2 regions of the Cobetia sp. MB87 genome follow, and region 2 is predicted to be linked to the other one. Evidence: riboswitches for the same ligand, from Rfam matches in the RefSeq annotation. Region 2 holds a riboswitch; the other holds the start of a gene.
The links. Region 2 has a riboswitch for thiamine pyrophosphate ahead of CDPAHKCJ_RS09405 (ABC transporter ATP-binding protein). Riboswitches for the same ligand answer to the same signal wherever they lie in the genome.

Region 1 (14,726 bases), on a different contig from region 2:
GAACGTATCGAACGCGACGACTGTCTGAGCGCTGAATGATACCCCGCGCCAGTGTCCTGCGCCTGCCGCGATGGAGCCTGCAGGCACCGCCCCCCTCTGGCACAATGAGCATCATTCGAGTACGGCACCGCGACACCTGACGATGTCACGGCGCCTGCCTTCGCGTCAGACCAGGCGCGATCTTTCATGCCAGACCACCGGAACTTCACGTGTGACGATGGACAAGACTCTCAAGCGGTTCGAACAGGCCATGGAACAGCGCCTGACTCCTCTCAAGGCCAACTCCGTGGCCTGTCTGTGGCAACGACTGTCCGGGCTCAGCACCCGCCAGCTCTGGTGGCTGGCGCGCCCGTTGGCGCGTGTGGTGCAGCTGTGCAATCCCCGCGAGCGCCGGGTCACGCGCCAGAATCTTGGCCAGGCCTTCCCGCAGCTCGACAAGCAGGCGCGCGCGCGTCTGGCGAGCGACAGCCTCGCGCATTCCACCGCCACCATGCTGGAGCTGGGCATGGTATGGCTGGGCGATGAAGACGCCGTACGCGACTCGATTCTCGAGGTCCACGGTCGCAATCTGCTCGACGAGGCGCGTGCCGAGGGACGCGGCGTCATCGTGCTGGCACCGCACTTCGGCAACTGGGAAGTGCTCAATTTCTGGCTCTCCAGCCACTTTCCGTTCACTGCCATGTACGAGCCGCCCAAGTTCGAGCGCCTCGACCCGATCATCCGCAATGGTCGTGAGCGCATGGGTGCGAGCCTGGTGCCCACCAACTCGCGCGGCGTGGCTGCCTTGCTCAAGGCACTCAAGCGCGCCGAAGCGATCGGCATACTGCCGGATCAGGAGCCGGGCCGTGGCAGCGGCGTCTTCGCCGACTTCTATGGCCGCCCCGCCTATACCGCCACCCTGCTGCCCAAGCTGGTGGCGAGAACCGATGCGCGCGTCGTCACCGGTGTCGCCCAACGTCTGGAAGATGGCCATGGCTTCGCCATCCACTTCCTCGCCGCGGATGAGGGGGTCTATTGCGAAGAAGAAGTCGCCTCGGCACGCGGGGTGAATGCCTCGGTGGAAGCGGCGATCGCATTGGCGCCGGCCCAGTATCAGTGGGAATACAAGCGCTGGCGCAAGAGCCCGCAGGAAATGGAGCAACAACCTGGCTGGCAGGAGTCCCGCTTCTATGCGCGCACCTACTCCTTCTTCTCGCTCAAGGGCTGGCGCCGCTACTTCAAGCATCGCCGCAAGGCCAGCAAGCGCGGCTGAGGGCAGCACTGGCGCAACAGGCCATCAGCTCCCAGACTGAATGCGCATGGCTCAACGACAGGAGGCAAGGATGCCGATCGAGACTCACGCCGCTCACCTCACAAGCGCATCGCCCCGGCGCCCCGCACTGCCTCGAGCGGTACCGGCACGCCTGATGACACGCCTGGTCACAAGCGTCGCGGTGGCCTGTCTCGCATTGTCTCTGCCGGCCCAGGCGGAGACAGAGACAGGTACTTCTTCCTCACTGTCGCTGGTGAGCGCTCAGCAAGTGCCCAGCGATGCCCCAGCGCTCAAGCTGCCTGAGGGTGCCACGCTCGAGCGGCTGGCCTCGCTCGACAGTCCACGCATGCTGCATCTCACTGATGCTGGCGAGCTGCTGATCGGCTCGCGGGCCGAGCGTGTCTATCGCGCTCAGCTGACGCCGGACGGCAACCTCTCTGCCGTGAAGACGCTGGTCGAACTGTCGGGCTATCCCCACTCGCTGGTGGTGCGCGGTGACAGGCTCTACGTCGCGACCACCGCAGCGCTGCTGGTCGCCGACTATTCACACGGCGAGTCCCTCACCCGCGATGACTTTCGTGAGCTGATCGCTCTGCCCGGCAGCGGTGGCCATAACTCGCGCACCTTGAGTCTCGGGCCGGAGGGTGGCCTCTATCTGGCGTTGGGTATCCAGGGCAACTGCTCGAATCAATACCTTGCAGGCAGCGAGCAGGGCTACTCCTTCAGTGAACGCCGCGGTGGCGTGCTGCGTCTTGAGGAGTCCGGCGATGCGCCGCACTGGCGGCCCTGGGCCAGTGGACTGCGCAACCCGGTAGGCCTCGCCTGGCAGCCGGGCATGGCAGGTGAGCCGCGCCTGCTGGCCACCAACAACGGCCCCGACCACTGGGGCTATGAGCAACCCCGCGAGCTGGTGGTCGCAGCCCGCGAAGGCAGTTTCCATGGCATGCCCTGGTATCAGTGGGTCGATGGCAACTGGCAGGCGGATGATTGCATCGCGAGCGATTCACCGCGTGAGCGTGACGAGATCGCGCCGCCACTGGCCGAGATCCCCGCTCGTAGTGCGCCGATGGGAATCGCGGTGGTACCGCCAGGGCACCCATTGGCTGCTGACATGGATATCGTGGTGGCAGTCCACGGCAGCTGGGGTACGGCGCCCTCCGGCAACGCCGCGGGTGACCCGGCCAGCCGCCGTGAGCCTCGCCTGCTGGGCCTCAAGCTGGCGACGCCAGACACTGAAGCACGCCTGATTCCGGTACTGACCGGTCTGCAGGACAGCAGCAGCGGCCAACGTTGGATTCGCCCGCTCGATGTCCTGTTCGGCCCTGAGGGCAGTCTGTACTTCACCTCGGATAGCGGCGCGGCAGGTCTCTATCGCCTCACCTTCGATTGATGGTCTGACCTTGATCAGAACGGGCCTTTGAGAAGCGAAGCCCTGGCCCTTATCCAGGCGCTCTCTCAAAGCCATCACTCCACGCTCTCTCAAAGCGCCCTCTCCAAGCTCTCTGTCCAAGCTCCCTGTCCAGGCTCTCTTCCCGGGAGCTGCTTGGCAGAGGGCCTACTGCAGTAGCTGCATGCAGCAGACCCAGAAGACCTGCCTTGCATGCCCCGCCTGCGAATTACAGAAATGTAGTCCTGTGTCCCCACATGCGCCCAATGGCCATCTAGGCATCGTGTGTCCATGGAGCGACACTGAGGCCACGCCAAGCGTTTAATGAACGATGACGCGTTGAGAGAGCGTCGTTCGCTCGTGCATCCAGCCTACAGACTCATGCGTATGATCCAACGAATACGCCATCGTCGGAGCCTGCCGCCATGAACCAGCAGCCACCCCCAGCATCACGGACGCCCGCCAGCCGGGACTCCCTGTCGAGCACATGCACGCACCTGACGCGCGCTCCCTGGCTGAGCATCGTGATGCCGGTGCATGACGAGGCAGCCGGCATCGTGCAAACCCTCATTGCCCTGAGTCGCCTGCGCGCGGGCGGCGACTGTGAAGTGATCGTGGTGGATGGTGGCTCGACGGATGGCACCCCCTCACTGGCCCGACCGCTGTGTGATGTCGTGCTGAGCAGTGAGCCGGGCCGGGCACGCCAGATGAATGCCGGAGCCGCGCGTGCACGCGGAGAATGGCTGCTGTTTCTGCATGCCGATACCGACTTGCCCGACAATGCGCTGGCATTGCTCAAGGAGGCCGTCACGACGCATCGCCGCAGCGACTGGGGCCGCTTCGATGTCAGCATCAAGGGCGAATCGCCGTGGTTACCGATGATCGCCGCCATGATGAATCTGCGCTCGCGGCTGACCAGCATCAGCACGGGCGACCAGACCCAGTTCGTGCAACGCTCGACCTTCGAGGCCATCGGCGGCTTTGCCGACATGCCACTGATGGAAGATATCTGGCTGAGTGCCCAGCTCAAGCATCTGACCCCGCCAATGAACCTGACGGCGCGTGTCACGACAAGCGGTCGACGCTGGGAGACCCACGGCGTCTGGCGCACCATCGTCAAGATGTGGGGGCTGCGGCTGGCGGCCTGGTGTGGCGTCTCCCCTGCACGTCTGGCACGCCTCTACGGCTATCGCGCCGCAGCGCAGGCCTGTGAGCAGCGCGGCATGCCCCATGCGTGATACGGCGTTGCCTACCTTGCCCACCGCTGATAACGCGTCAAAGGTGCGCCCGACTCTCATCATCTTCGGTCGCCTGCCCATCGCCGGCCACTGCAAGACACGCCTGATTCCCGCACTCGGCCCCGAGGGTGCAGCTCGACTCTATGAGCGGATGCTGAGCCATATCGTTGACCAGACCTGCGCCGCGCGCCTCGGCAAGGTCGTGGTGATGCTGACGCCCTCTGCCGAGCCGTCGAGTCATACCCCTGAACAGGCGGCTCTGCGAGCAGCACTTGAATCCCGGCTGCGAAGCGTTGTCGATGCCTCTGCCGACCTCACCTTCGAGGCACAGCCGCAGGGAGATCTCGGTGAGCGAATGTCCCGGGCCATGGCCCGGCATCTGCCCGAGGGGCCGGTGTTATTAATGGGCTCCGATCTGCCGGCACTGGACAGCCAGCGTCTGCGTGAAGCAGCCCACAGACTACGCACCCACGACGCGGTCCTGCAGCCCACCGACGATGGCGGCTATGGCTTGATCGGTCTCAAGACGCCCTGCCCGCAGGCCTTTCTGCTGCCCCGATGGAGTCATGCCCATGTCTGCCGGGATACTCTAGAGCTGCTGGCACGGGCCGGGAAAACGGCCGCTTGCCTGCCGATCAGCTGGGATGTCGATGAGCCGCGTGACCTGGAGCGTCTTTCGTGCCACCTGCCGGCGCTCATGGCCGACCTTGCCGCTTGAGGCTCTTAGCAAGTCCGCTTAAGGCTCTTCACACGCCCGGCATGCCTCCCAAAGTCGTATGCATTTTTGCTCACACTGCCCTTCTTCTGCGCCGCAGGGCTGTTACACTCGCTGCACAGTGACTCACATGTCACAGCTTGACGGGGTGCCGGTAAGACCGGCTGAGATGTCATGCGCAGGCAATGTCCTTGCGTGAATGACGATCCCGCCGAACCTGATCCGGCTAGTACCGGCGTAGGGATCAAGCGCGAAGCGATGCCACTCGATATCGTCACCACTTTCTCACGGTGACTGTCGGCACCTCCCCCCGCTTTTCCCCTGCTCCTGTTCCGGTACTGGCCACGCTTGCGCCAGAGACCTGTCGCCCCATCACGGGTCGTCAGCACGCTCACCGAGGGATGCGTCATGCCTAGTTTCAACGACCTGACCAGTGCCTGCGCCGAGGAATGGCGTGACTATCTCGAGCACGACTTCGTTCGCCAGCTGGGCGAAGGTCGTCTGCCGGAGGAGTCCTTCCGCCATTACCTGCAGCAGGACTACCTGTTCCTGATCCACTTCGCGCGCGCCTGGGCGCTGGCCGCCTACAAGAGCCGCACCCTCGCGGAGCTGCGTCAGGCCACGGCCAGTCTCGACACCATCCTCAATACCGAGCTCGATCTGCATATCGGCTACTGCAGCGAGTGGGGCATCAGCGAGGATGACCTGAGCGAGCTGCCGGAATCGCGCGCCACCCTGGCCTATACCCGTTACGTGCTCGATTGCGGCCAGCGCGGTGACCTGCTCGATCTGCATGTGGCGCTCGCGCCCTGCCTGATCGGCTACGGCGAGATCGCCGAGTGGCTGCTCGATCAGGACATCACCGAGATCGAGAACAACCCGTACGCGGACTGGATCGCGATGTACTCAAGCGATGACTTCAAGGAAGCCGTCGAAGCTGAACGTGAATGGCTGGATGCGCGTCTCTCGGAGGTCTCGGAGCGCCGACTGGGTGAACTGGTCGATGTCTTCCGGGACGCCACGCGACTCGAGATCGACTTCTGGCAGATGGGCCTCGATCGCGACTGAATCATGACAGACTGACGTCCCGGCGCTCGCCATGAGCCGCCCGGGATGACGCCATCCCCCCTGGATGGCACGACTGACAGGCCAACAGAGCCTGGATGCGAGAACGCTTTCCGAGGCAAGCCTGACGCTTCGGGCAACACACTTTCGCATTGAAATCTGCACACGCTTGACGGGGTGCCGGTGGAACCGGCTGAGATCCTGCATGCATGCTTCGCCGCCCTGACGCGCGAGCTTGCCAGCAAGGGGTCCCGTGGAACCTGAACCGGTTAGGACCGGCGTAGGAATCAAGCTGATGGCCAGCCGCTGCGCGCGGCCGCCTCGCTCCCGGGCCACCTGTTGGCAAGGAGTCGGTGACGACCATCCTCTCCCTGCGCACGGTCTTCCCATGATGACGTCAGCCGTGACGTCGCCCTTTGAGGAGACCTGCATGAGCACTGCCCCGACGACACAAGACCCGCAAGCCATCAACGCCGCCGAGTCACCGCTCGCCTCGCAGCCTGATGCTGCCCCCAAGGCACGCGCGCGTGCCGGTCGCAAGGATGGCAGCCGCCACCTCGCCAGCGAAGCACAGGTCGACGCCGCCGCCATCGCGCCGCTGAGCGGCTCGCGCAAGATCTATATCGAAGGCTCCCGCCCGGACATCCGCGTGCCCATGCGCGAGATCGGCTGTTCGCCGACCCAGACCTCCAGCGGTCTGGAAGAGAACCCGCCGATCGTCGTCTACGATACCTCCGGCCCCTACACCGATCCGGCGGTCGAGATCGACATCCGCCGGGGTCTGGCGCCGCTGCGCGAGAAGTGGATCGAGGAACGCGGTGATACCGAACAGCTCAACCAGCTGAGCAGTGAATATGGCCGCGTGCGCCAGGCCGACCTGCGCCTGTCGTCACTGCGTTTCGAGCTGGACCACCGCCCGCGTCGTGCCCTGCCGGGCAAGAATGTCACCCAGCTGCACTATGCGCGCCAGGGCATCATCACGCCGGAGATGGAATACATCGCAATTCGCGAGAATCAGCGTCGTATCGCGCTGCGTGAGGAGTATCAGGGCAGCGAATCCGTCGAGAGCATTCTGGGCCACCAGCACCCGGGCCACAGCTTCGGCGCCAACCTGCCCGACGAGATCACCGCGGAATTCGTGCGTGAGGAAGTCGCACGCGGCCGCGCCATCATTCCCGCCAACATCAATCACCCGGAAAGCGAGCCGATGATCATCGGCCGCAACTTCCTGGTGAAGGTCAACGGCAACCTGGGCAACTCGGCGGTCACCTCCTCCATCGAGGAAGAGGTCGACAAGATGACCTGGGCGATCCGCTGGGGCTCCGACACCGTGATGGATCTCTCGACCGGCGCCAACATCCACGAGACCCGTGAATGGATTCTGCGCAACTCTCCCGTCCCCATCGGCACGGTGCCGATCTATCAGGCACTGGAGAAGGTCGATGGCGTGGCCGAGAACCTCGATTGGGAGATCTTCCGCGACACGCTGATCGAGCAGGCCGAACAGGGCGTCGATTACTTCACCATCCACGCCGGCGTCCTGCTGCGCTATGTGCCGCTGACTGCCAGTCGCGTGACCGGCATCGTCTCGCGCGGCGGCTCCATCATGGCCAAGTGGTGTCTGGCGCATCACGAGGAAAGCTTCCTCTATCGCCACTTCGAGGACATCTGCGAGATCTGCAAGGCCTACGACATAAGCCTGTCACTGGGCGATGGCCTGCGCCCGGGCTCGGTGGCCGATGCCAATGACGCCGCCCAGTTCGGTGAGCTCGAGACGCTCGGCGAGCTGACGAAGATTGCCTGGCAGCACGATGTCCAGGTCATGATCGAGGGCCCGGGTCACGTGCCGATGCACCTGATCAAGGAGAACATGGACAAGCAGCTCAGCGAGTGTGACGAGGCGCCCTTCTACACCCTCGGCCCGCTGACCACCGACATCGCCCCGGGCTACGATCACATCACCTCCGGCATCGGTGCCGCGATGATCGGCTGGTTCGGCTGCGCCATGCTCTGCTACGTGACCCCCAAGGAGCACCTGGGCCTGCCCAACAAGGACGACGTCAAGACCGGCATCATCACCTACAAGATCGCCGCGCATGCCGCCGATCTGGCCAAGGGCCACCCGGGCGCGCAACGCCGTGACAATGCGCTCTCCAAGGCGCGCTTCGAGTTCCGCTGGGAAGATCAGTTCAATCTGGGCCTGGACCCGGACACCGCGCGCAGCTTCCACGACGAGACGCTGCCCAAGGACTCGGCCAAGGTCGCCCACTTCTGCTCCATGTGCGGGCCGAAGTTCTGCTCGATGAAGATCACCCAGGAAGTGCGTGATTACGCCAATGAGCATGGCCTGACCGGCGATGCCGACAGCGTGATGGCCGGCATGCAGGAGCAGGCCGACAAGTTCAAGCGTGAAGGCAGCCAGCTCTATCAGGAGGTGTAGATAAGCGCCTGACGCACAGGAAAGCTGAATTTCCGAGCGATACAAAAAACGCCCCGACCAGTGATGGTCGGGGCGTTTTCGTCACATCCTGTCAAACGCTCATGACATCTCATGAGCGTGACAGAAGGCTCACGTGCGGCTGGTGACTTCCAGCAGGTGATAACCGAACTGGGTCTTCACCGGGCCCTGCACGGTGTTGATCGGGGCGCTGAACACGACTTCGTCGAATTCCTTGACCATCATGCCCGGGCCGAAGGCGCCCAGGTCGCCGCCACTGCGGCCGGACGGGCAGGAGGAGTGCTCGCGAGCGGCATCAGCGAAATCGCGGCCGTTCTCGATTTCGGTCTTGAGAGCTGCACACTGTTCTTCGCTGGAAACGAGAATATGACGCGCTGTGGCCTGTGCCATGTCTATCACCTGTCACTGATCGAATAAATGCTGCCGGCAATCACCGGCGGCGTGGCAGGTCATTGTGGCCCAAGGCAGCGCTCGCCGCTAGCGTCGCGCGCCTCCCCACCTCCCCAGCGATACTCCAGACACGCAAACGCCCACCCGGAAGACCGAGTGGGCATTGAGGACGCTCGCCTGAGAACGTCAACAGCAGTCGCTTACTTGGCGACTTTCTGCATGGCCTCGGAGGCGGACTTGGCGTTGCTTTCTGCCAGTTCCTGACCTTTCTTGGCGTATTCCTGGTTCAGCTCGACCACTTTCTGGGTGTCGTTCTGCAGCTTCTCGCCCAGAGTCTTCACGGTTTCCTGCTGCTCCTTGACGAAGTTCTTCAGACCTTCGCTGTCCTTGATCTCGAGCATGGAACGCGCCTGGGTCAGGGAAGCATCAGCATAGGATTTGGTCAGTTCCATCTGGGCGCCGATCAGCTTCTCGCTGTAATCGATGCTCAGGGCGCTGAAAGCACGCAGCGGAGACAGGAACATATCGTCGAACTGCTGAGCGGACTTCTCGAAGTTGGCATTGAACATGTAGGCACCCTCCAGGGTATTGGCATCACGCTGAAATGAACCGGAGCCTTGCTCCGTTCGGTTATCAGGACTGAACCGGGCTGGTGCACCGTAGTGACCGAGCCATCATTATCAAGCCGTCACTATCAAGCCGTCGCGGTCAGATAGTGCTATCGACCAGGTTCCATCCTCGCTGCAACGCAGCATAAGACAGTCTTTGTTGCACTGCAACATCAAAAACATCGCAACGAATGGCCTGTACGATCGAGATGATGCAGTCACTTGATTGCACTGGAGAAAAACAATCAGAAGTCGAAAAGAAAATTGACGCCCTGGGGCCCCTTCACGCCATGCACCATTCCCTGGAACGCTAGGCTGGGCCAAAGTGCTGGGTCATAGGACTGGGACACAGGCCCGAAGCTGAAAGGCTGAACTTGAGGAGAGCGCCGTGCTGCTGCCTCACTGGCATGAGGCGTCGCGGCAGCGTTTGCAGAGCAGGCGCCCGCCCAGCGCACGTGCCTGATCCGGCTGGCGACAGAAGTCGACACTCTGGGAGGAAAGCCATCGCCGACAGCCTTGGCAGCGCGGCAGGCTTTCCTCATCCTGCGACTGGGCGGAAGACGCACCCTGCTGATCGTTGGGCGCAGCCCCCGGCTGCTCGCCTGCCGCCTGCGGGCTAGCGGGATCTTCCTGGCTGCCCTGATCCAGAGTCTGGTGCCCGGGCTGCCAATGCGCGGCCTGCAGCCCTCGGTCCCCAAAACCGCACTGCCGTTTCAGGGCAGCCGTAGATGTCACGCCACGCTGGACCGCCAGCGTCGTGTCATCCGATGTCCCCTCCATGTCATCAGACTCTGCCGCCATGGCAGCGCTTTCGCCTGAGGTCTGCGGCAGTGCTTCAGGTGATAGCGGCGGTTGCCATAGATAGGCCAGCGGAGACACCGGAGTGGCAGCGTCGCCCTCCGACGCGCGCGTGTCAGCGGCCAGGCCCAGCTTTGCCACCCAATCCGTATTGGGAGCCACATGCTGGGTCGCGATGGCGCGCCCCAGCTGGCGCAGGCGGCGCTGATCGAGGCGGTGAGTAAAACTGCGCAGCCGTGTCACGTAAGCGGTCTTGCCGCTCACCTGCAGGCACTGACGCTTGAGGCGCGCGAAGGACAACAGCGCACGGCTGTCGACGATATCTTCCGGCGGGCGACTGACCTGAGCCGCATCGGCCACCACGATGCGATAGCGCAATTGCGGCTGCAGCGTCATCCCCAGGCGCACAGGCAACAACGCGGAGGCCTCCAGCCACTGCACGATGGCGCGGCTACGCTCAGGGATCGTCTGCAAGGGGCACGGCGTCACGGCATGCGCCATGACCCCATCTTCGTCTGAGGGGGGCTCGCTCCCCTGCGCGACTCGTCCACTATGGGCAAGTAGCTCACCGAAGGGGGTGATCGAGAGCGTCAGATCAAAACAGGAGGCATCCAGCACCCAGACCTGCATGAGGCTGTTGATCAGCAGGTGATCGATCTCGATCACGCCCTCTGCCTGCGCCAGGCGCACATCATGCAGCACGACCCAATCATCCCGTGTCCCCAACAAGGCATCCAGCTGGCTTGCCAGCGCACGGCGACGCGCCTGACGGGCACGTATCGCACGCAGGGCCTCCAGCACCTTGTGGCGCTCGGGCGCGGCAAGCGCAGCATCCTGCGCCAGCACCTCAAGCACCAGCAGGTCATATTCCCGTGAATCACAGTCCTTGATCAGCATGGGCGCCTCTGGATTAGAGCATTCATATATATCTCAGTGTAGTGCTCTATTCGCAATCTTTCTTGCCTATGACTCCGCGGAAAAATCCGCCAGCGGATAGCAGTGACGGAAGCTGAGGGCCATCACTCCTGCGTTGTCTGAGGCGCGGCCTCCCGGTAAGGCAGCATTGCCGTCACCTGCTGACGCGCCTTGCTCAGCCAGCGCGCCTCCTCCTCGACGGCCTCGGCCACCGCCTCCTGAAGCCCGGGATGCATCAGCCAATGCAGCGACCCGGTGGCATACGCCGCGAAACCGCGGCTGATCTTGTGCTCTCCCTGGGTGCCGGGATCGAAGCGCTTGAGCCCTCGCTGCAGGCAGAATTCGAGCCCCTGGTAATAGCAGACCTCGAAGTGCAGACAGTCGGCGTGGACTTCGCTGCCCCACCAACGACCATACAGACAATCACTGCCGATCAGACACAAGGCTGCCGCCACCGGTGCGCCCTGCTCATCACGCGCCTGCACCAGCAGCAGCCGCTCGGGCATGTTGAGCCTGAGCTGATGGAAGAAATCGAGCGGCAGATAAGGGCGCTGGCCGCGCTCGAGATAGGTCATGCAGTAGCAGCGGTAGAATGCCTCGATATCGTCAGGGCCAATCTGCGCCCCCTCGAGCCTGGCCAGCGTGAAGCCTTGCTCGGCGACCTTTCGCCGCTCGCGACGGATCTCCTTGCGCCGTTTGGAGCGCAGACTCTCAAGCCAGGTGGCAAAATCCGGCTCACCGCGTGACTGCCAGTGATATTGCATCCCGGGACGCGAAATCAGCTCCGGAATCGCCGCCAGCCAGTCCTGGCGCTCCTCTGCCGCGACAAACAGCAGATGAAATCCGCTGTGCTCATAACGACGCAGCGCGCTACCCGGCTCAGCCGCGGGCGCGATGCCAGCCTTGAGATGCGGCCACAACCACTCAAGCAAGGCACGTCGGGCGGCAGGTGACGACAACTGCGGCAAGGTGACAAGGCGTGGGCCATCGCTGGGAGTGAACGGCACGGCAGTCAACTGCTTGGGATAATAGCGCCCACCGGCCTGCTCCAGGGCCTCCGCCCATTGCTGATCGAATACATATTCGCCACGCGAGTGCAGCTTGAGATAGCGCAGCAGCCCTGCCAGCAAGCGGCCGTCGGCATCTCGTACCACCAGATGGGCAGGATGCCAGCCACTGGCGGCACTGGCCGCACCGCAGCTTTCCAGCGCGCTCAGATAGGCATGTCGCAGGAAGGGATAGTCATCGCCTGCCAGCGCATTCCATTCACTGGCGGTGAGGGCGTCGAGAGAATCCAGCACCTCCAGGCGCCAGCCCTGTGTCTCTGCGACATCTGCAGCGCTCACAGTCTGCTTCTGGTCTGTCACCGCCCCTGTCACCGCCTGAGCAGCCTCATCATCCGCCTGCCATTGCCCTGTCACCGTACTCTCCTCATAGTCTTGCCATGCCCACCGCGGGTGCAGACATGCCGCACATCCCAGGACATGCTAGTGTGTCGTCATGATGCAGGACAACGAGACCCACATGACAGAAACTCCCACGCCGCCCGATGACACATCCACGAGCGGCTCACAGACCCGGGGGCGCGCTCAAGAGTCCTCTCAAGGCCCCTCTCAAGGGCCTTATGCACCGACCCCGCCCGCGCAGGACACCCATGCCAGCACGAATCTCATGGCAGTGGCCGCCTTTGCCCTGAGCGTGCTCGGCTGCCTGCTCGCGCCTGCGGCACTCGGCGGCGTCGTGTGTGGCCACATTGCGCGCAGCCAGATCCGCCGCAGTGGCGAAGCCGGTGACAGCTGGGCCCTGGCCGGACTGATTCTCGGCTACCTGCTGATCGCCCTGTCGCTGGCCGGCCTGCTGATGTTCGGCGGCATGATGCTGACCATGTTCGGCATCATGGCCTTCAGCACCTGACCTACGCCTGGGCACTCCGGCTTGAACGTGCAGCGCGCCTGCACGGATAATGCGTCGACATTGCTTCCCCGTGCCAGCGGGGCATACCTGCTTCTCGCAGCGCCTGCCCTGCCAGCGATTCCGGTTCCCCCGAGCCGCCTTGATACTGAGCGAGCCTCGATGTTGTACTCGATTCTCGATAATGATTTCTACAAGTTCACCATGCAGAACGCCGTGGTGAAACTGTTTCCCTATGCACGCGCTCGCTACGCCTTCATCAACCGTGGCGAGCATTCATTCCCGCCGGGGTTCGGCGAGGCCTTGCGTATCGCGGTAGACAACATGGCCGAACTGGCATTGAGCGTGGAAGAGAAATCCTTCCTCGAGCTTCACTGCCCCTTCTTGGACCCGACCTACCGTGACTTCCTGGCGGGCTTCCGCTTCGATCCCTCCGAGATCACCATCACCCAGACCGGTGATGAGCTGGAGGTACATATCGAAGGCTACTGGTATCGCACCATCCTGTGGGAAGTCCCGCTGATGGCGATGATCAGCGAGCTCTGGTATCAGCTGGGCGGGGATCAGCGCGACAGCGATCAGGCACTGCGCGACAGCACCCTGGCCAAGATCGAGCACTACAAGCGACTCGGCATCCGCGTGGCGGAATTCGGCACTCGTCGTCGGCACTCCTACGATGTGCACGACAAGGTGGTCGCGGGCCTCAAGGACCACGGCCGCGGCTGCTTCATCGGCACCAGCAACGTGCACATGGCACAGCGCCACGGCATCAAGCCGATCGGCACGCACGCGCATGAGTGGTTCATGTTTCATGCCGCGCGCTTCGGCTTCAAGATGGCCAACATCCTGGCGCTGGAGAACTGGGTCAAGGTCTATCGCGGCGACCTGGGGATCGCCCTGTCTGACACCTTCACCAGTCAGGCCTTCTTCAAGAGCTTCGACAAGAAGTTCGCCAAGCTGTTTGACGGCGTACGCCACGACAGTGGTGACCCCATCGAATTCGCCGAGACCACCATCCGCCACTATGAGTCACTGGGGATCGACCCCAAGACCAAGACCATCGTGTTCTCCGATGGCCTGGACACCGACAAGGTCGATCGTATCGTGCGCTACTGCGCCGGGCGTATCGGCATGTCGTTCGGCATCGGCACCAACTTCACCAATGATGTCGGCCCGCAGCCGATGAACATGGTGATCAAGATGACCGAAGCCCGCCCCGAGGGTCAGGAATGGGTGCCGGTGATCAAGCTGTCCGATGTCACGAGCAAACATACTGGCGACCCCGACATGATTCGTCTGGCGCATCAGGTGCTGTCGCTCAAGGAGCTGGATTGAGGCGCGCTCAGCGATCGCTGAGCGCCTTGCCCTGGCCTCCTGCCAGAGACCATGAAACAGGTTCATGAAAAAGCTCCTGGAAAAGCCCCATGAAAAAGCCCGCCCGGAAACTTTCCGGGCGGGCTTTTTCATGTCGATCACCTTCAGCACAGGTGGCGACGGCTCAGGCCTTGACGACTCAGGTCTTGACGGATTTCTTCGGCGTCTTGAAGACCTCATTGAACAGGTTGAGCATGACCTGCCAGGAAGCCGAATCCGCGGCTGCATCATAGCCCAGCGGCAGATCGTACCTGGCCGCCTTGGCATCCGACTCCGGATTGGTGAAGGCGTGCTTGGCGCCCGGATACTGGATCAGCGTGGTACGCGTCTCGAGAGACTGGAAGGTCGCGACCAGCTTGTCGAGATCCTCCTGCGGCACCAGCGTATCTGCCGCGCCATTCTGGATCACGACCCGACCGGCGAACGGCTCAGGCTCCGTCACGGCAATCGACGGGCTGCCATGGAAGCTGACGACCGCCTTGAGCGGGGCTCCGGTCAGCGCCATGTTGAGCACCACGGCACCGCCGAAACAGTAGCCGATCGCCGCCATGCGCTCGCCATCGACTTCCGGACGTGAGCGCAGCACCGCCAGCGCCGAATTGAAGCTGGATTCGG
Region 2 (14,726 bases):
CTGCTCAGCACCGCGGTGATCACCAGCACATCGAGGAAGACGACGCTCCAGCCCAGACCGAGAATCTGCTGCAGGGTGATGGAGAGACCGAACAGGATGATACCGAGACGCAGCAGCTTCTTGGTCGCGATATGCAGCCCCGGGGAGAGCGCTGCAGCGTGCCGGCTGGTGACCGGCAGGTTGCCGACCACGATACCGCACAGCAGGGCGAAGACCAGTGGGCTGATGCCGGTGGAGGCCAGTGCCGGAATGGAATGCAGTGCCAGGCCCACCAGGGTCAGGCCGCCACACAGGGCGAGGCCCGGCAACATGCGGCGCAAGCGCTCGGCAGTGGCGGGGGGAGTCAGGGTCTGTGCGTCCATGAGCATTCTCCTTGTGGAAAGCGGCCGGAACATGGCCTGTCTTGTTATGGGGCGTGCGCTGGCGTGTGGTGCACGGCTGTCATCGGCAAGGGCGCTTGAGCTTGCATCGCTCGCTTAGTGCCTCTGGTTTGATGATTAGTCTATTCGGGAATATTATTTGGCAGTTAGTCGATTATTCTTTTATTACATACCGGAAAAACCGATATGCAGATCCACATCACGCTGCGCCAGTTGCAAGTGTTCGTGGCGGTGACCCGCCACGGCTCCGTCAGTGCCGCGGCGCGCGAGATCGGCCTGTCGCAATCGGCGGCGAGTCAGGGGCTATCCGAGCTTGAGCGTCATCTCGAGGTGCAGCTGTTCGAGCGTCTCGGCCGCCGCCTGGCCTTGAACGCCAATGGTCGCCGCCTGTTGGCGCGCGCCGAGCAATTGCTGGAGCAGACCCATGCGCTGGAGTTGGAGGCGCGTGAGCCCGGCGCGGTGGATGGCAACCTGCGTGGCGAGCTGGAAATCGCCGCCAGCGCCACCATCGGCACCTGGTTGCTGCCGGGGCTGGCGGGGGCCTTCATGCGCGAACATCCGGGTACCGAGCTCAATCTGCGCCTGCGCAATACCCATCAGGTGGTGGAGGCGGTACTCAACTATGACGCTGAACTCGGCTTGATCGAGGGCGACTGCCATGCGCCGCGTCTGATGAGCCAGACCTGGCGCGAGGATGAGCTGGTAGTGGTGGCGCCGCCGAGCCATCCTCTGGCCGTGCGCGGCGTGGCGCTCAGCGATGAGGACCTCGCCGCGGCCGACTGGATTCTGCGCGAAGGTGGCTCGGGCACGCGGGCGGTCTTCGAGCGTGCACTGCACGGGCGGATCGAGCGCCTCAAGGTACGCATGGAGCTGGGCCAGCACGAGGCCATCAAGCAGGCCGTGTTCGCCGGGCTGGGGCTGGGGTGTCTGTCGCGCCTGTCGGTGGCGGCCGAGATCGCGCGTGGTGAGCTGGTGGTGCTGGCCACGCCACAGCTCAACCTGAAGCGGCGCTTCTCGATGCTGTGGCATCCGGAGCGTTACCGCAGCCCGCTGTGGCAGGCGGTCAAGGTCTACCTGGAAGCCAGCCCGCGCTGAGCCGTCGAGGACGGAGCCGCCACGCGCTTGATAGTTTGCTAACATAGGCGCTCCCCGCGAGCCGGCTGCCGCCGAGCCGCGCCACTGGGCCTGAGCTAGTGCGCCTGAGCTGCGGGGAGCGTAACGGTCTGTCTAGCGTCCATGGAGATGATGATGAGCACAACGGTCGAGCTTTATTACCACGAGAGTGATGCTCGTGAGGGCGCCGAGGAACAGACAACGAGCCAGCAGGATGCGACGCCGCTGGTCATTCTTCACGGCCTGTTCGGCAGTGCCGACAACTGGCGTTCGCATGTCAAGTCCTGGTCGTTGACGCGCCGCGTGATCGCGGTGGATCTGCGCAACCACGGCCGCAGCCCGCACGCGGCCGGCATGAGCTATCCCGAGCAGGCCGCGGATGTCATCGCGCTGCTCGACCGCCTCGCCATCGAGCGCTGTGACCTGCTGGGCCACTCCATGGGTGGCAAGGTCGCCATGCAGGTCGCGCTCGAGGCGCCCGAGCGTCTGCGCAGTCTGCTGGTCGCCGATATCGCGCCGGTCGCCTATGGCCACGGGCATGACGATATCTTTGCTGCCTTCGAGGCGGTGCGTGACGCACGTCCGGCCTCACGCAAGGAGGCTGACACGGTGATGGCGCAGCATGTCGATACCCCGGCCATCCGCCAGTTCCTCGCCACCAACCTGGTGCGTCTCGACGACGGCGCCATGGGCTGGCGCGTCGGGCTGGACCATATCGCGGCGGGCTACCCACAGATCGTCGAGGCGCCGCACGGCCAGGGGCCGGTCGAGCTGCCGGCATTGCTGCTGTGGGGCTCGCGCTCCAACTACGTGCAGGCCGAGGGACTGGCGACGATGCGTGAACACTTCCCTGCGCTGGAAGATGACTCCCTGGAGGCCGGCCATTGGTTGCACGCCGAGCGTGCCAGCGAGTTCCAGCAGGCGGTGGTGGCGTTCCTTGAACGCGTCGCACGCGCTTGAGTACGTCGAGCAGTCACTCCGAAAATCGTCAGCCGGCCGCGAGTGATCGGGTCATCCCGCCGGTGACTACCCACGAGCGCCTGGTGGTGGCACTGGTCACTCTGCTGCAGTTCGCCGTCATCATGGGCTTTACCATGGTGATGGCGCTGGGCCCTGACTTTGCCACCTCGCTGGGCATTCCGCTGGATCACCTCGGCTATATCGTCGGCAGTTATCCGCTGGCCGCCGCGGTCGGCACTCTGCTGTGGACGCGACACGCCGATCGCTTCGATCGCCGCTGGGCAGTGCTGGGCTTCCTGTTCGGCGCGGCGCTCTGCCATCTGATCGCCAGCTTCGCCACTGACTTCGAGACTCTGCTGGCGGCGCGCATGCTGGGCGGACTGTTCGGCGGACCGGCGGCGGCGACGGCGCTGGCCATCGTGATCGACGTGGTGCCGGGAGTCCGGCGGGGGCGTGCCATGGGCCTGGTGATGGGCGCCTTCTCGGTGGCCTCGGTGCTGGGATTGCCGTTTGCGCTGTGGCTGTCGCAGGGCTTCGGCTGGCAGGCACCCTTTCGCGCCGTGGCGCTGTTGGCGCTGCTGGTGTGCGGGCTGCTGGCCTGGATACTGCCGCCTATCCGCGGCCATCTCGATAACCCCGAGACGCGTCTGCGCAGCCGCAAGGGCACCACGATCCTGAACATCCTGGCCCAGCCCGATCACCGCCTGGGGTTGGCGCTGATCGCCACGGCGATGTTCAGCAACTTCCTGGTGATTCCCAACCTGGCAAGCTATCTGCTGTTCAATCTGGGCCTGCCGCGCGAGGATCTGGGCGGGCTCTACATGATCGGCGGCGGGCTGTCGCTGGTCGGCATGCAGCTGACGGGGCGGCTGTGTGATCGCTATGGCTGTGTCTGGCCGGGCACCATCACCTGCCTGATGACGGCGCTGGTCGGCTGGGCCTTCCTGCTGCATTCGCCGGGGCCGTCGCTGATCTGGATCGGCTTCGGCGCCTACATGCTGTTCTCGTCGGCGCGGCGTGTGACCCAGAATACGCTCAACAGCTTCATTCCTGCCGACCACGAGCGGGCGGCCTTCACCAGCACCCAGAGTGCCGTGCAGCATCTGAGTTCTGCCGCCGGCAGCTATGTGGGCGCCGGGCTGCTGGTCAGCACGCCCAGCGGCGCACTGGAAGGCATGCCGCTGCTGGTCGCGGTGCTGATGATCGCGCTGGTGATCCAGCCGCTGCAGATCCTGTGGCTGTCGCGTCGCCTGGCACGCCGCTAGCGCTTGTCAAATAGGCACAGGACGACGAGAGTGAGCGGTAAAGACAGAGCTCTGGATGCAGAGAGCAAGGTGATCAAGTCGGCCAAAAACCAGAACGCCCCTGTCGGAATCTCCGACAGGGGCGTTGTGCATGGAAGACACTCAAGCGCTCAGCGTTTCAATGGCGCTGGGCGCTCAACGCCTCAGGGCGCGTTGACGTCGACGGCCAGGTGGCTGAGCGACTGGCGCTTCTTGATCATGCCGCGCTCGAACAGGAAGTTCTCGAAGTCACGGTAGCGGCCGGCATCCAGCGCGGCAGGACGCAGCGCGAAGCGCGGCAGGGTGGCGTACCAGGCTTCCTTGTTGAGCTCGGTGTCCAGGGCCGGGTCGGAATCGCGGAACATCTCCCAGCCCTGGTCCGGGTGGTTGATGATCCAGGCAGTGGCTTCGCCGACGGCAGCGAGGAAGCCGGCGTACTGTGCCTGCTTGCGCTCGTAGCTGTCGCTGTTGGCGACGAAGATCAGCTCGTCATAGGTCGGCACGCCTTCTTCCTCGATGTAGAAGGCGCGGCCCTTGACGCCTTCCTGGGCCATCTGGGCCAGCTCGAAGTTGCGGAAGGCGCCAGTGACGGCATCGACCTTGCGCGTCAGCAGTGACGGCGTCAGCGAGAAGTTGACGTTGGTCAGCGTGATGTCATCCAGCGTCAGACCGCTGTGCTGCAGCATGGTGGAGAGCAGCACTTCCTCGACGCCGCCGACCGAGTAGCCGACCCGCTTGCCCTTGAGATCGGCGATCGACTGGATGTCGCTGTCGGCGCGCACGACCACCACATTCAGCGGGGTGGCGACCAGGGTACCGATACGTACCAGCGGCAGGCCCTGGTCGATCTGCAGGTGCAGCTGCGGCTGATAGCTGATGGCGATGTCGACGCGCTCGGCGGCGGCCAGCTTGGGCGGCACGCTCGGGTCGGCAGGGGCGATCAGCTCGACATCAAGGCCGTGCTTCTTGAACAGGCCCAGCTCCTGCGCCAGCACCAGCGGGGCATGGCCGGGGTTGGTGTACCAGTCGAGCATGACCTTGAACTGCGTCAGCGGCTGCTCGGCGGTGGCAGTGTCCTTGGTGTTGTCCTCGGCGACGTCCTGCGAGTCAGCTTCAGCGCTCTGTTCCTCGCCGGCGGCTGGCGGGGCATCCGCAACCGGTTCAGCACCGTTCTTGGCCTGTTCGGCGGCGCCGGCGGTCGCTTCCACGGCTTCCTGGCTTGCCACCGGTGCAGACGCGGCTGAGTCGCCGTTCACTCCGACTTCAGCCTGCTGAGCGACGATCTCCGGCGCTGACTGGGTGCTGGTGGCGGGGTCTGCCTCGGCGGCGTGGGCCGACTTGGCGGTGGCTGGCAGGCTGCTCAGGCACAGCGTGGTCAGCAGGGTGGCGAAGGCGGTGGACAGCAGCGAGGCACGTGGTGAACGTGTCGGCTGCGCTTTGCGCCGTGGCGCCGATGACGAAAGAGACATGGCGAAGTTCCTTGTGATCACGGGGTAGTGGTGCTGCCGTTCGTGAGCGGCAGTCGTCAGGCTCATGCAATTTGTTCGAGCGCCGAGCGCCGAGCGCCGAGCACCGAGCGTCGTTGCGTCTTTCGGTATCGCGGTCATGCGGTCATGCGGTCATGCAGTGTCTATCCGAAGGCCAGTCGTCTTGACCCATGAGTGCCAGCCCAGGCGTGTCAGCTCAGGCGTGTCAGCCGGTCGCGGTGCCAGGGCATCAGGGCGCGCAGCAGCGCATCCAGCGAGAAATAGAGCAGCAGGGAGAAGGCGACCAGCACCAGCAGGGCGGCGAACATCAGGTCGATCTCCATGCGTGCGTTGGCGTTGAGCATCAGATAGCCCAGCCCCTGACTGGCACCGGCCCATTCCCCGATGACGGCACCGATGGGGGCGGCGGTCGCGGCCATGCGAATGCCGGAGGCCAGTGCCGGCAGTGCGGCGGGCAGCTGGATATGGATCAGTCGGCGCCATGGGCTGGCGCCCAGAGTATGGGCAAGATCCAGCCAGCCCTGTCGGGTCTGACGCAGGCCGTCGTAGCCGGTGGAGGCGACCGGGAAATAGATGATCAGCGTCGCCATCACCACCTTGGACAGCATGTCATAGCCGAGCCACAGCACCAGTAGCGGCGCGATCGCGAACAGCGGTATCACTTGGCTGATCAGCAGCATCGGCAGCAGGGTGCGGCGCAGGCGGGGAATGAAGGCCAGCGCCAGCGCGGTGGCAAGGCCGAGCAGAATGCCCAGCACCAGCCCGGCCAGTATCTCGCTGATGGTGACGCCAGCGTGATGGGCCAGCAGCGGCGCCTTCTGGATCAAGACCTCGAGCACGGCCTGCGGCGTGGGCAGAATGTAGGGTGGTACGGCGGTGACAGCAATGATCAGCTGCCAAAGTCCCAGCAGGAGGAGCGCGCTGATGACGAGGTGACGCATGGCGTGGAGACGTTTCATGCGGCCTCCTCGCTATCGCGCAGGCGGGCAATCAATTGCGCCTGCGCCGGTGGCAGGGCCGGGTCATCCAGCGGCACCGGGCGTGCGGCGCCAAGCCCCGGCAGGCGTTCCAGCTCGGCGCCGTGGCCCGGGAGGCTCGAGGGGCGCAGCACCAGCAGTTGATCGGCGAGGCGCAATGCCTCCAGCGGGTCATGAGTCACCATCAGGACGGTGCGGCCCTTGAGCAGGCGGCTGGCCAGATCATGCAGCTCCAGACGGGTGATGGCATCCACCGCCGAGAACGGCTCATCCATCATCACGACCGGCGCCTGCTGGTAGAGCGTGCGGGCGAGGGCGACGCGCTGGCGCTGGCCGCCGGAGAGAGCGTCCGGCCAGGCCTGCTCACGGCCCTCAAGCCCGACCGCGGCCAGCAGTTCATGAGCGAGTTCGCGATTGCGTGGCCGCCGGCGCAGGTCATCGCCCAGCCACAGGTTGTCGATGACGCGCCGCCATGGCAGCAACAGGTCCTGCTGCGCCATCCAGGCCACGCGGTCGGTCAGCGGCTGACCGTCATCGGTGGCGAGGTCGAGCTGGTGGAGGTCTGACATCTCCAGGCCGGCCAGCAGGCGCAGCAGCGAACTCTTGCCGCAGCCGGAGCGCCCCAGCAGTGCCGTCCAGCTACCGGCCTCCAGACGCGCGGAAATATCGCGGAACAGCGTGTGGCCGGCGTAATCGATTCGTGCGTTGTTGAGGGTGAGTCCCAGCGACACAGGCAATTCCGTGGTCGGGCGGCGTGCCGGCAGGAGGAAGCAGGTGACGCGCCGTGCAGGGCACGCGTCGGGGATTCCCTCCGCCGGTATCAACCGGATCAGGTTCCAGGGGTTGTCGCGCGACGTATCGCTGCGGCTCTCAGCCCATCCTCGGGCACCCCCATCCAGACCGACAGTGTAACGTCAGTCTCTTGCCGGTGTCTTGTCCGACGCGGGTCAGGGGCCGGGTCAGGGGCCGGGTCAGGTGGGCAGGGCAGTGGCGGCGTGCGAAACGGACTATGCCGATGTGCCATGCCTTGGGTATGCTGAGCATTACTGTAACAAGACGTGTAGCCCAAGGAGATCATCATGCCCGACACACCGGATCTCTCGACCTGTTCCAGTTATCCCGTTCCCCCGCAGCGGCCGAGTACGACTGAGGCCGTGGGCGAGCCGCGTCCCGTACCCAGGGGCTGGCCCGAGGAGTCACTGACCCGACGGCTCTCGACCTATCTGGGCCAACCGCTCGAACCGTTGGCTCTTGCCTGGCCGGATAGCGCCAACTGGCTATGGCGCCAGCGTGGCGGCACGCCCGGCCTCATCAAGCTGGCGCGCACCGGGCCAGACCATGATCCCTTCTGGCGCGCCATGCGCGGGGTCTTCGGCGCCGATCGCTGGGCGACCCCGGATGGCCTGACGCGACTGGCGGGCGCCTTGCCCGCGCGCCTGCCGATTCCGCCGCTGCCCCTGACCTTTCTGGGGCGTCTCGATGGCGCGCCCATCTGGCATCTGCCGTGGTCCAGCGGTCAGCCGAGTGATCTCAGTATCACCTTCTGTGAGCTGCTGGGCGATCAGCTCGGTCGCCTGCATCAGGACACGGTGTCGGGTTTCGGTCAGCCGCTGGCGCAGCCGATGCCGCTATTGCACTGGAATGCTCGCGTCACGCGCTTTCTCGCCCATCACCCGCGTCGCGCGGAACTCGGCACCCTACTCAAGCGCACCTTCCCGGCGCCGACCCGCGCGGTGTGGTGTCTGCCGGACATGCGCGCCGATCAATATCTGTGCGCCGCCACCGGCTGGGTGTGGAGCGATTGGGAGGCGCTGGTGTGGGCGCCGATCGAGTTCGACTGGACGCTGGTGGAGTTGCTGCTGGAAACGCCGGGGCAGCGTCAGGCCTTCATGAAGGGCTATTCGCGTCATGGACGCATGATCGATCTCGATGGCCAGCGTGAACTGTGTCGTGCGCTGTTGTGGGCGATGGAGGCCTTCGGTCCGCGGTCCTATGCTGAGCTTGCGGCAGCCCCTGCCTGGGTCTCGCCGCGCAGCCTGGCGTGAAATCGGCGTGCTGCACACTGCAAGTACATGAAAGGTGTGAAATTTCTCTGCAGCCCCATCGCTGACATGGAATACTGTGGGTGAGTCGTCATGGACGTCACTCGAGATCTGATGTAGGGCTTGGCGGGGGAGCACTCGTGGTAGAGAACCTGAATTATTATTTCTTGCTGGCAGGCACGCTGATCGCCTTGAGCGTGTTGGCCAGCCGCGTCTCGGCGCGTCTTGGCATGCCGCTGCTACTGCTGTTCCTCGGCCTTGGCATGCTGGCGGGTGAAGATGGCGTGCTGGGCATCCAGTTCGACGACGCCTCATCCGCTTACATGATCGGCAATCTGGCGCTGGCGCTCATCCTGCTCGATGGCGGCCTGCGCACACGGCTGTCCACGTTTCGTGCCGGCCTGAAACCGGCGCTGGTGCTGGCCACCGTCGGGGTCTTCATGACCAGCGGCCTGGTGGGACTTCTGGCCATGTGGCTGTTTGACCTCACCCTGATCGAAGGCCTGCTGGTCGGGGCCATCGTCGGCTCCACCGACGCCGCGGCGGTCTTCTCGCTACTGGGCGGCCAGGGCGTTCACCTCAATGAGCGTGTCGGTGCGACGCTGGAAATCGAGTCCGGCACCAACGACCCGATGGCGATCTTCCTGACCATCACGTTGGCCGAGATCCTGACAGGTCAGCTCTCCGGCGTCGCGTCGGGCATCATGAGCTTCCTGCTGCAGTTCGGTGTCGGTGCCGCGATGGGGATCGCCGGCGGCTGGTTGATCGCCCGCCTGATGCGCTACCTGGATCTTGCGCCCGGCCTCTATTCGCTGCTGGCGCTGGCGCTGGGCTTGAGCCTGTTCGCCACCACCAATGAGATGGGCGGCAGCGGTTTCCTTGCCATCTATCTGTGCGGCCTGATGATCGGCAATCACCCCGGCCGCCACCTGGAGCACATCCTGCCGGTGCATGATGGCCTGGCACACCTCTCGCAGATCGTGCTGTTCCTGATGCTGGGCCTGCTGGTCTCGCCCTCGACCATGCTGCAGTTCGCGCTGCCGGCCGCCATCCTCAGCGTGGCGCTGATTCTGGTGGTGCGCCCGCTGGCGGTCATTCTGTGTCTCAAGCCGTTCTTCCGCTTCCGCTGGCGCGAGCTGTGGTTCATCAGCTGGGTCGGGCTGCGAGGAGCGGTGCCGATCGTGCTGGCGATCTTCCCGGTGATCACCGGGGTCGAGAATGCCGGTCTCTACTTCAATGTCGCCTTCTTCGTGGTCATCATCTCGCTGCTGGTGCAGGGCTCGTCGCTGGCACCGATGGCGCGCAAGCTGAGGGTGGTGGTGCCGCCGGGCGCACAGCCCAGCCGCCGCAACCTGCTCGGTATCATGCCGGTCAATGATTACGAGATGCTCGTCTATCGCGTCGACAACACGGCGCTGGAAGGCGTGGCGCTGCGCATGTTGCGCTTCCCGTCGGGGGCCAAGGTCGGGGCGCTGTTCCGCAACAAGGTGCTGATCCATCCCAAGGGCAGCACCTGTCTGCATCAGCAGGATGTGCTGTGCGTGGTGGGACGCTCCTGTGATGTGCCGAGCCTCAACCGCATGTTCAATGGCGAGAGTCTGCAGCACGAGCAACGCGCCTTCTTCGGGACTTTCACGCTGGAAGGCGATGCCAACATGCAGGACATCGCCGATGTCTACGGCTTGACGCTCTCCCAGGGCGAGCAGCACCTGACCATCGCCGAGTTCATCACCCGTCGGGTCGGCGGGGTGCCGGTGGTCGGCGACGATGTCGACTGGCATGGCATCCACTGGGTGGTGAACGAGGTGGAAGGCAATCGCATCACCAAGGTCGGCCTGCGACTGCACTGAGCCTTGATCTCAATCCGTGTCTGGGCCTGCGCTTGACACACTACGACGCCCCCATTGCACTGCGTGTAATGGGGGCGTCGTGTTTGGACTCATCAATATCGTACTCTGTTGATGTCAGGCCGATCTGTCCGTGACAGCGTCTGGCCACCGGTTGTGGCCAGCGACAAGGAGGTGACTACATGGCCAGCCCACATCCTCGTCTCGCGGGCTTTCTGCGACGATTCGAGCAATTCCCGCCCGGACTCACGGCGGATGAGAAGACCTTTCATGCCACCTTCAACGTGGTCTATGTGCTGGCGGTCAGCTGCCATCTGCTCTACGCCATCCTGCTGTTGTGGCTGGGCGAGATGGGCATTCTGGCCCTGAATCTGGCGATGCTGATCGTCGATCTGGTCTGCCTGCAACTGCACCGTGCTCGCCGTGAGGCTCTGGCGGCCACGCTGATGGCGCTGGGCACCTGCGCGCAGATCAGCTTCTCGCTGCGCTATTTCGGCTCGGAGGGCGGGTTCGACTACTTCTACTTCGGCGCCTTGCTGTGCATCTACTCGATCCGCATGTCGTTCATGCGGCGCGTTCTTCTGTGTGCCGCCTGCCTGAGCATGCCGCTACTGGCCTATATCATCCTGATGCTGGAAGGGCCGATCAATCCGCTGCCCGCTGGCTGGATGCTGGCATTTCGCATCATCAATCTGGGCGTCTTGACCCTCTTCTTCACGCTGGTGCTGGTGCAGATGGGATGGTCGGTGGAGCGCCTGCAGCAGCGTTTCGAGACCGGAGGTCGCTTCGATGCGCTGACCGGCGCCCTGAGTCGCGCGGAGCTGGTCGACAGCGGACGTGGCATGTTGATCAACAATGGAGCGCTGAGCGTGATGATGGTGGATGTCGACCATCTGGCGCTGATCAACGAGACCTGGGGTCGCCAGGCCGGCGATCAGGTGCTCAAGGAGCTGGTGCGGCGCATGCGCAGCATCCTGCGCGGGGAGGACCTGGTCGGGCGCTATGGCGGCGAGGAATTCGTGCTGTTGTGCCCGGGGCTGCATGGCGAGCGCGTCGATCAAGTGGCAGAGCGTCTGTGCAAGGGCGCCTCGGCGTTGCCGTTCGTCATCAATGACGGCCTCAACAGTCTGGATGTCAATCTGTCGATCGGTGTCGCCCAGCGTCAGTCCGGCGACAAGGACCTGGAAGGCCTGATCGCCAAGGCCGACGTCAATCTGTTCCGCGCCAAGCAGGATGGCGGCAATGGCTTCGTCAGTGACACCCGGCTGGGGCCCGTGGGCGGGCCGGGCATCGTCGCCATCAATTGAGCGCTACTCTGCGCATGGGGCTTTGTGCACAGTACTTTGAGCACGGTACTTTGAGCACAAATCTTGGTATACAACCCGGCACGCCCCCGGAGAATGACGTTCATGTCTCCGGGGGCGTGCTCGTGTCAGGGCGTCATCAGGCTTGCCTGAGGGGGTCAGCGGCGGTTGGACTGGCGGCGACGGCTCTTGTTGGCAGACTTGGGGGCGTAGTCGCTGTTCGAGGCCGGCACCGCGAGCTTGGGCGCAAAGCCTTCCACGACTTCGCGCGTCACGAAATAGCCCAGGTGCTGCTCGATGGCGCACAGGTTGCGGAAGTCATCACGCGAGACCAGCGATATGGCTTCACCGCTGGCCCCGGCACGGCCGGTACGCCCGATGCGGTGGACATAATCCTCGGCGGCGTCCGGCAGGTCATAGTTGACCACGCGCTGCAGATCATCGATGTCGATGCCCCGCGCGGCAACGCCGGTAGCCACGAGATACTTGATGGTGCCGGCCTTGAAGTCGGCCAGCAGCTGCTCGCGCATTGCCTGGCTGCGACCGCCGTGGAAGGACTCGGCGGCGATGTCACTCTTCTCCAGCTGACTGACCAGCTTGGCGGCGCCACGCTTGGTCTCGATGAAGATCAACGCCTGCTGCCACTGCTTCTCGTGAATCAGATGGCTCAGAAGGGCGGACTTGAACTCCTTGTCGACCGTGATCAGATACTGGCTGATATCCGGCGCGGTGACGTTTTCCGGAGCGATCATGATCTCGACGGCGTCCGTCACCGCGGTCTTGGCGAGCACGCGCACCTGGGCCGAGAGCGTGGCCGAGAACAGCAGGTTCTGACGCTCTCTGGGCAACTTCTCGACGATCTTGTTGATGTCGGCGATGAAGCCCATGTCGAGCATGCGGTCCGCTTCGTCGATGACGAGGGTACGTGTCTCGTCGAGATGGATCGCGCGGCGGGTCAGCATGTCCAGCAGGCGGCCGGGCGTCGCCACCAGGATGTCCACGCCCTCGATCAGGCGCTGTTGCTGGGGTTCGATTTCCACGCCGCCATACATCGCCATGGAGCTGACTTCCAGATACCGGGCGTAGTGCTGGATGTTGTCTTCGACCTGAATCGCCAGCTCCCGCGTCGGCGTCAGGATGACGGCATGTACGCGCTTGGCGCGCACCTTGGGCGCCTGTTGCAGGGTCTGCAGGATGGGCAGCACGAAGCTTGCCGTCTTGCCGGTACCCGTCTGGGCGGCGGCGATCAGGTTGTCACCGGCCAGCACGACGGGGATCGCCTTCTCCTGGATGGGAGTCGGGGTCTGGTAGCCTTGCTCGGTGACGGCCTTGACGATGGAATCGCTCAAACCAAGGGCAGAAAATGGCATGGTGTCTCGACTTGTCTGGAGGGGGAGGGGCAGGCGCACATTCTGCGGCAAGGAATGTCTGGCGCAGTGATGCTCACTGTAGCCGAAAGTCCGCTGACGGCCCGGCGCATCATTGGCCATCGCTGCTCAGGCAGGGTAGCGAAGTGGCGGCGATGGGCGCTGCGCGGCAACAATGAAAAAGCCCCGCCTACCTGAAGTAGACGGGGCTTTCGGAATTCAAGGTGGTGGAGGGACAGGGATTCGAACCCTGGGTAGGCTATTAACCTACGCCGGTTTTCAAGACCGGTGCATTCAACCGCTCTGCCATCCCTCCGACTCACGGAGCGAAATACTACCGAACCTGGTGAGAATAGCAAGAGGTAGGTGAAGAAAAATCTTCGGAAAAGCCATCGCGGACAATCACTTGCAGAGGATTGCGCCGGGGTGAGCCCGCCGGAGCCGCCTGCTGGCACCAGACCATGAATCAGGTCATGACTCAGATCAGGAATCATGCCCACGAAAAAGCCCCGCCTACCTGAGGTAGACGGGGCTTTCGGAATCAAGGTGGTGGAGGGACAGGGATTCGAACCCTGGGTAGGCTATTAACCTACGCCGGTTTTCAAGACCGGTGCATTCAACCGCTCTGCCATCCCTCCGACTCACGGGATGAAATACTACGGATTTTTCAGTCAGGGTCAAGGACTTGGCGTAAATTTCCTTGTCGTTCAGATGCTTGAAAGGTCGCACATGCCACAATGGCTGCGGAGACTGACGATGTCGTTGCCTTGCACGCGCCGGATGGTTGCCTCAATAGGGCTTTTCATCGTTCTGTCTCTTGATTAGGCAAACCCCTGAGGGCATGCTGGGGTCAAATCGATGAATCCATCGTAGCAACCTGAGGATAGACACCATGGCTAACAGCTCCTGGCAGGTCTCGCAGGATACCGCGAGCCGCTCGCTCAGTACTCACAAGGTACTGCGCAACACTTACATGATGCTGGCAATGACGCTGCTGTTCTCCGCGCTGACCGCTGGCGTGGCGATGAGCATGGGCGTCGGCCGCATGAACATCTTCGTGCTGCTGATCGGTGCCTACGGCCTGATGTTCCTGGTCCACAAGACCGCGAACTCCACCGCCGGCATCTTCGCGACCTTCGCCTTCACCGGCTTCATGGGCTTCACGCTCGGCCCGGTATTGAATGCCTATCTGAGCCTGCCCAACGGCGGCCAGTTGGTGATGACCGCGCTCGGCATGACCGGCATCACCTTCGCCGGCCTGTCCGCGGTGGCACTGGTGACGCGCAAGGACTTCTCGTTCCTCAGCAACTTCCTGTTCGCCGGCGCCATCGTGCTGATTCTGGCGATGCTGGCCGCGATGATCTTCAACATCAGCGGCCTGGCACTGGCTGTCTCCGCCGGCTTCGTGCTGTTCGCCTCCGCGGCGATCCTGTTCGAGACCAGCCAGATCATCCACGGTGGGCAGACCAACTACCTGCTGGCGACGGTGAGCCTGTACGTCTCCATCTACAACATGTTCGTCAGCCTGCTGGCGCTGCTGGGCTTTGCTTCCGACGATTGATCGTCAAGCGAAGGAGCATGAGACCTGCAAACGACCCCGCCTCGGCGGGGTCGTTTGCGTTCGGGTGTCAGGTGGCGTGACTCGCGCTAGAATGGCGCCCATTCATGAGCAGTCACACGAGGTTCGCATGCGTTATGCTCTGGCCGTCTACGGCGGCCCCTACAGCCAGCAGGCCAGTCATTCGGCGCTGCGCTTTGCCGATGCCCTGCTGGCGCGCGGCCATCAGTTGACCACGGTGTTCTTCTATCACGATGGCGTCTACAACGCCGCCAACATGATGGCGCCGCCCCAGGACGAGCCGCATCTGCGTGATCGCTGGCTGTCGCTTGCCGAGAATCACGCCACCCGCCTGCAGGTGTGTGTCGCGGCGGGCCTGAGACGCGGCATGCTCGATGAGCGCGAAGC

Region 1: it holds a riboswitch for thiamine pyrophosphate, as region 2 does, so the genes downstream of both, thiC (phosphomethylpyrimidine synthase ThiC) here and CDPAHKCJ_RS09405 (ABC transporter ATP-binding protein) in region 2, are expected to answer to the same signal.

Annotation. Positions count from the first base shown of each region.
Region 1 covers NZ_VFBC01000005.1:293,845-308,570, forward strand. Annotated here, with positions in the region: gene CDPAHKCJ_RS04630 (lysophospholipid acyltransferase family protein) at 218-1,252, shown strand; gene CDPAHKCJ_RS04635 (sugar dehydrogenase) at 1,323-2,642, shown strand; gene CDPAHKCJ_RS04640 (TIGR04283 family arsenosugar biosynthesis glycosyltransferase) at 3,167-3,877, shown strand; gene CDPAHKCJ_RS04645 (TIGR04282 family arsenosugar biosynthesis glycosyltransferase) at 3,921-4,595, shown strand; TPP riboswitch at 4,727-4,853, shown strand; gene tenA (thiaminase II) at 5,001-5,660, shown strand; TPP riboswitch at 5,821-5,961, shown strand; gene thiC (phosphomethylpyrimidine synthase ThiC) at 6,088-8,097, shown strand; gene CDPAHKCJ_RS04660 (peptidylprolyl isomerase) at 8,227-8,505, opposite strand; gene CDPAHKCJ_RS04665 (phasin family protein) at 8,706-9,074, opposite strand; gene CDPAHKCJ_RS04670 (nuclease-related domain-containing protein) at 9,513-10,808, opposite strand; gene CDPAHKCJ_RS04675 (GNAT family N-acetyltransferase) at 10,931-12,247, opposite strand; gene CDPAHKCJ_RS04680 (DUF4190 domain-containing protein) at 12,498-12,740, shown strand; gene pncB (nicotinate phosphoribosyltransferase) at 12,900-14,072, shown strand; gene CDPAHKCJ_RS04690 (dienelactone hydrolase family protein) at 14,251-14,726, opposite strand, start outside.
Region 2 covers NZ_VFBC01000007.1:754,857-769,582, forward strand. Annotated here, with positions in the region: gene CDPAHKCJ_RS09375 (YeiH family protein) at 1-362, opposite strand, end outside; gene CDPAHKCJ_RS09380 (LysR family transcriptional regulator) at 567-1,475, shown strand; gene CDPAHKCJ_RS09385 (alpha/beta fold hydrolase) at 1,629-2,453, shown strand; gene CDPAHKCJ_RS09390 (MFS transporter) at 2,450-3,718, shown strand; gene CDPAHKCJ_RS09395 (ABC transporter substrate-binding protein) at 3,901-5,205, opposite strand; gene CDPAHKCJ_RS09400 (ABC transporter permease) at 5,415-6,182, opposite strand; gene CDPAHKCJ_RS09405 (ABC transporter ATP-binding protein) at 6,179-6,931, opposite strand; TPP riboswitch at 6,990-7,103, opposite strand; gene CDPAHKCJ_RS09410 (hypothetical protein) at 7,280-8,245, shown strand; gene CDPAHKCJ_RS09415 (potassium/proton antiporter) at 8,383-10,092, shown strand; gene CDPAHKCJ_RS09420 (GGDEF domain-containing protein) at 10,272-11,396, shown strand; gene CDPAHKCJ_RS09425 (DEAD/DEAH box helicase) at 11,552-12,763, opposite strand; tRNA gene CDPAHKCJ_RS09430 (tRNA-Ser) at 12,986-13,076, opposite strand; tRNA gene CDPAHKCJ_RS09435 (tRNA-Ser) at 13,308-13,398, opposite strand; gene CDPAHKCJ_RS09440 (Bax inhibitor-1/YccA family protein) at 13,653-14,321, shown strand; gene tusD (sulfurtransferase complex subunit TusD) at 14,449-14,726, shown strand, end outside.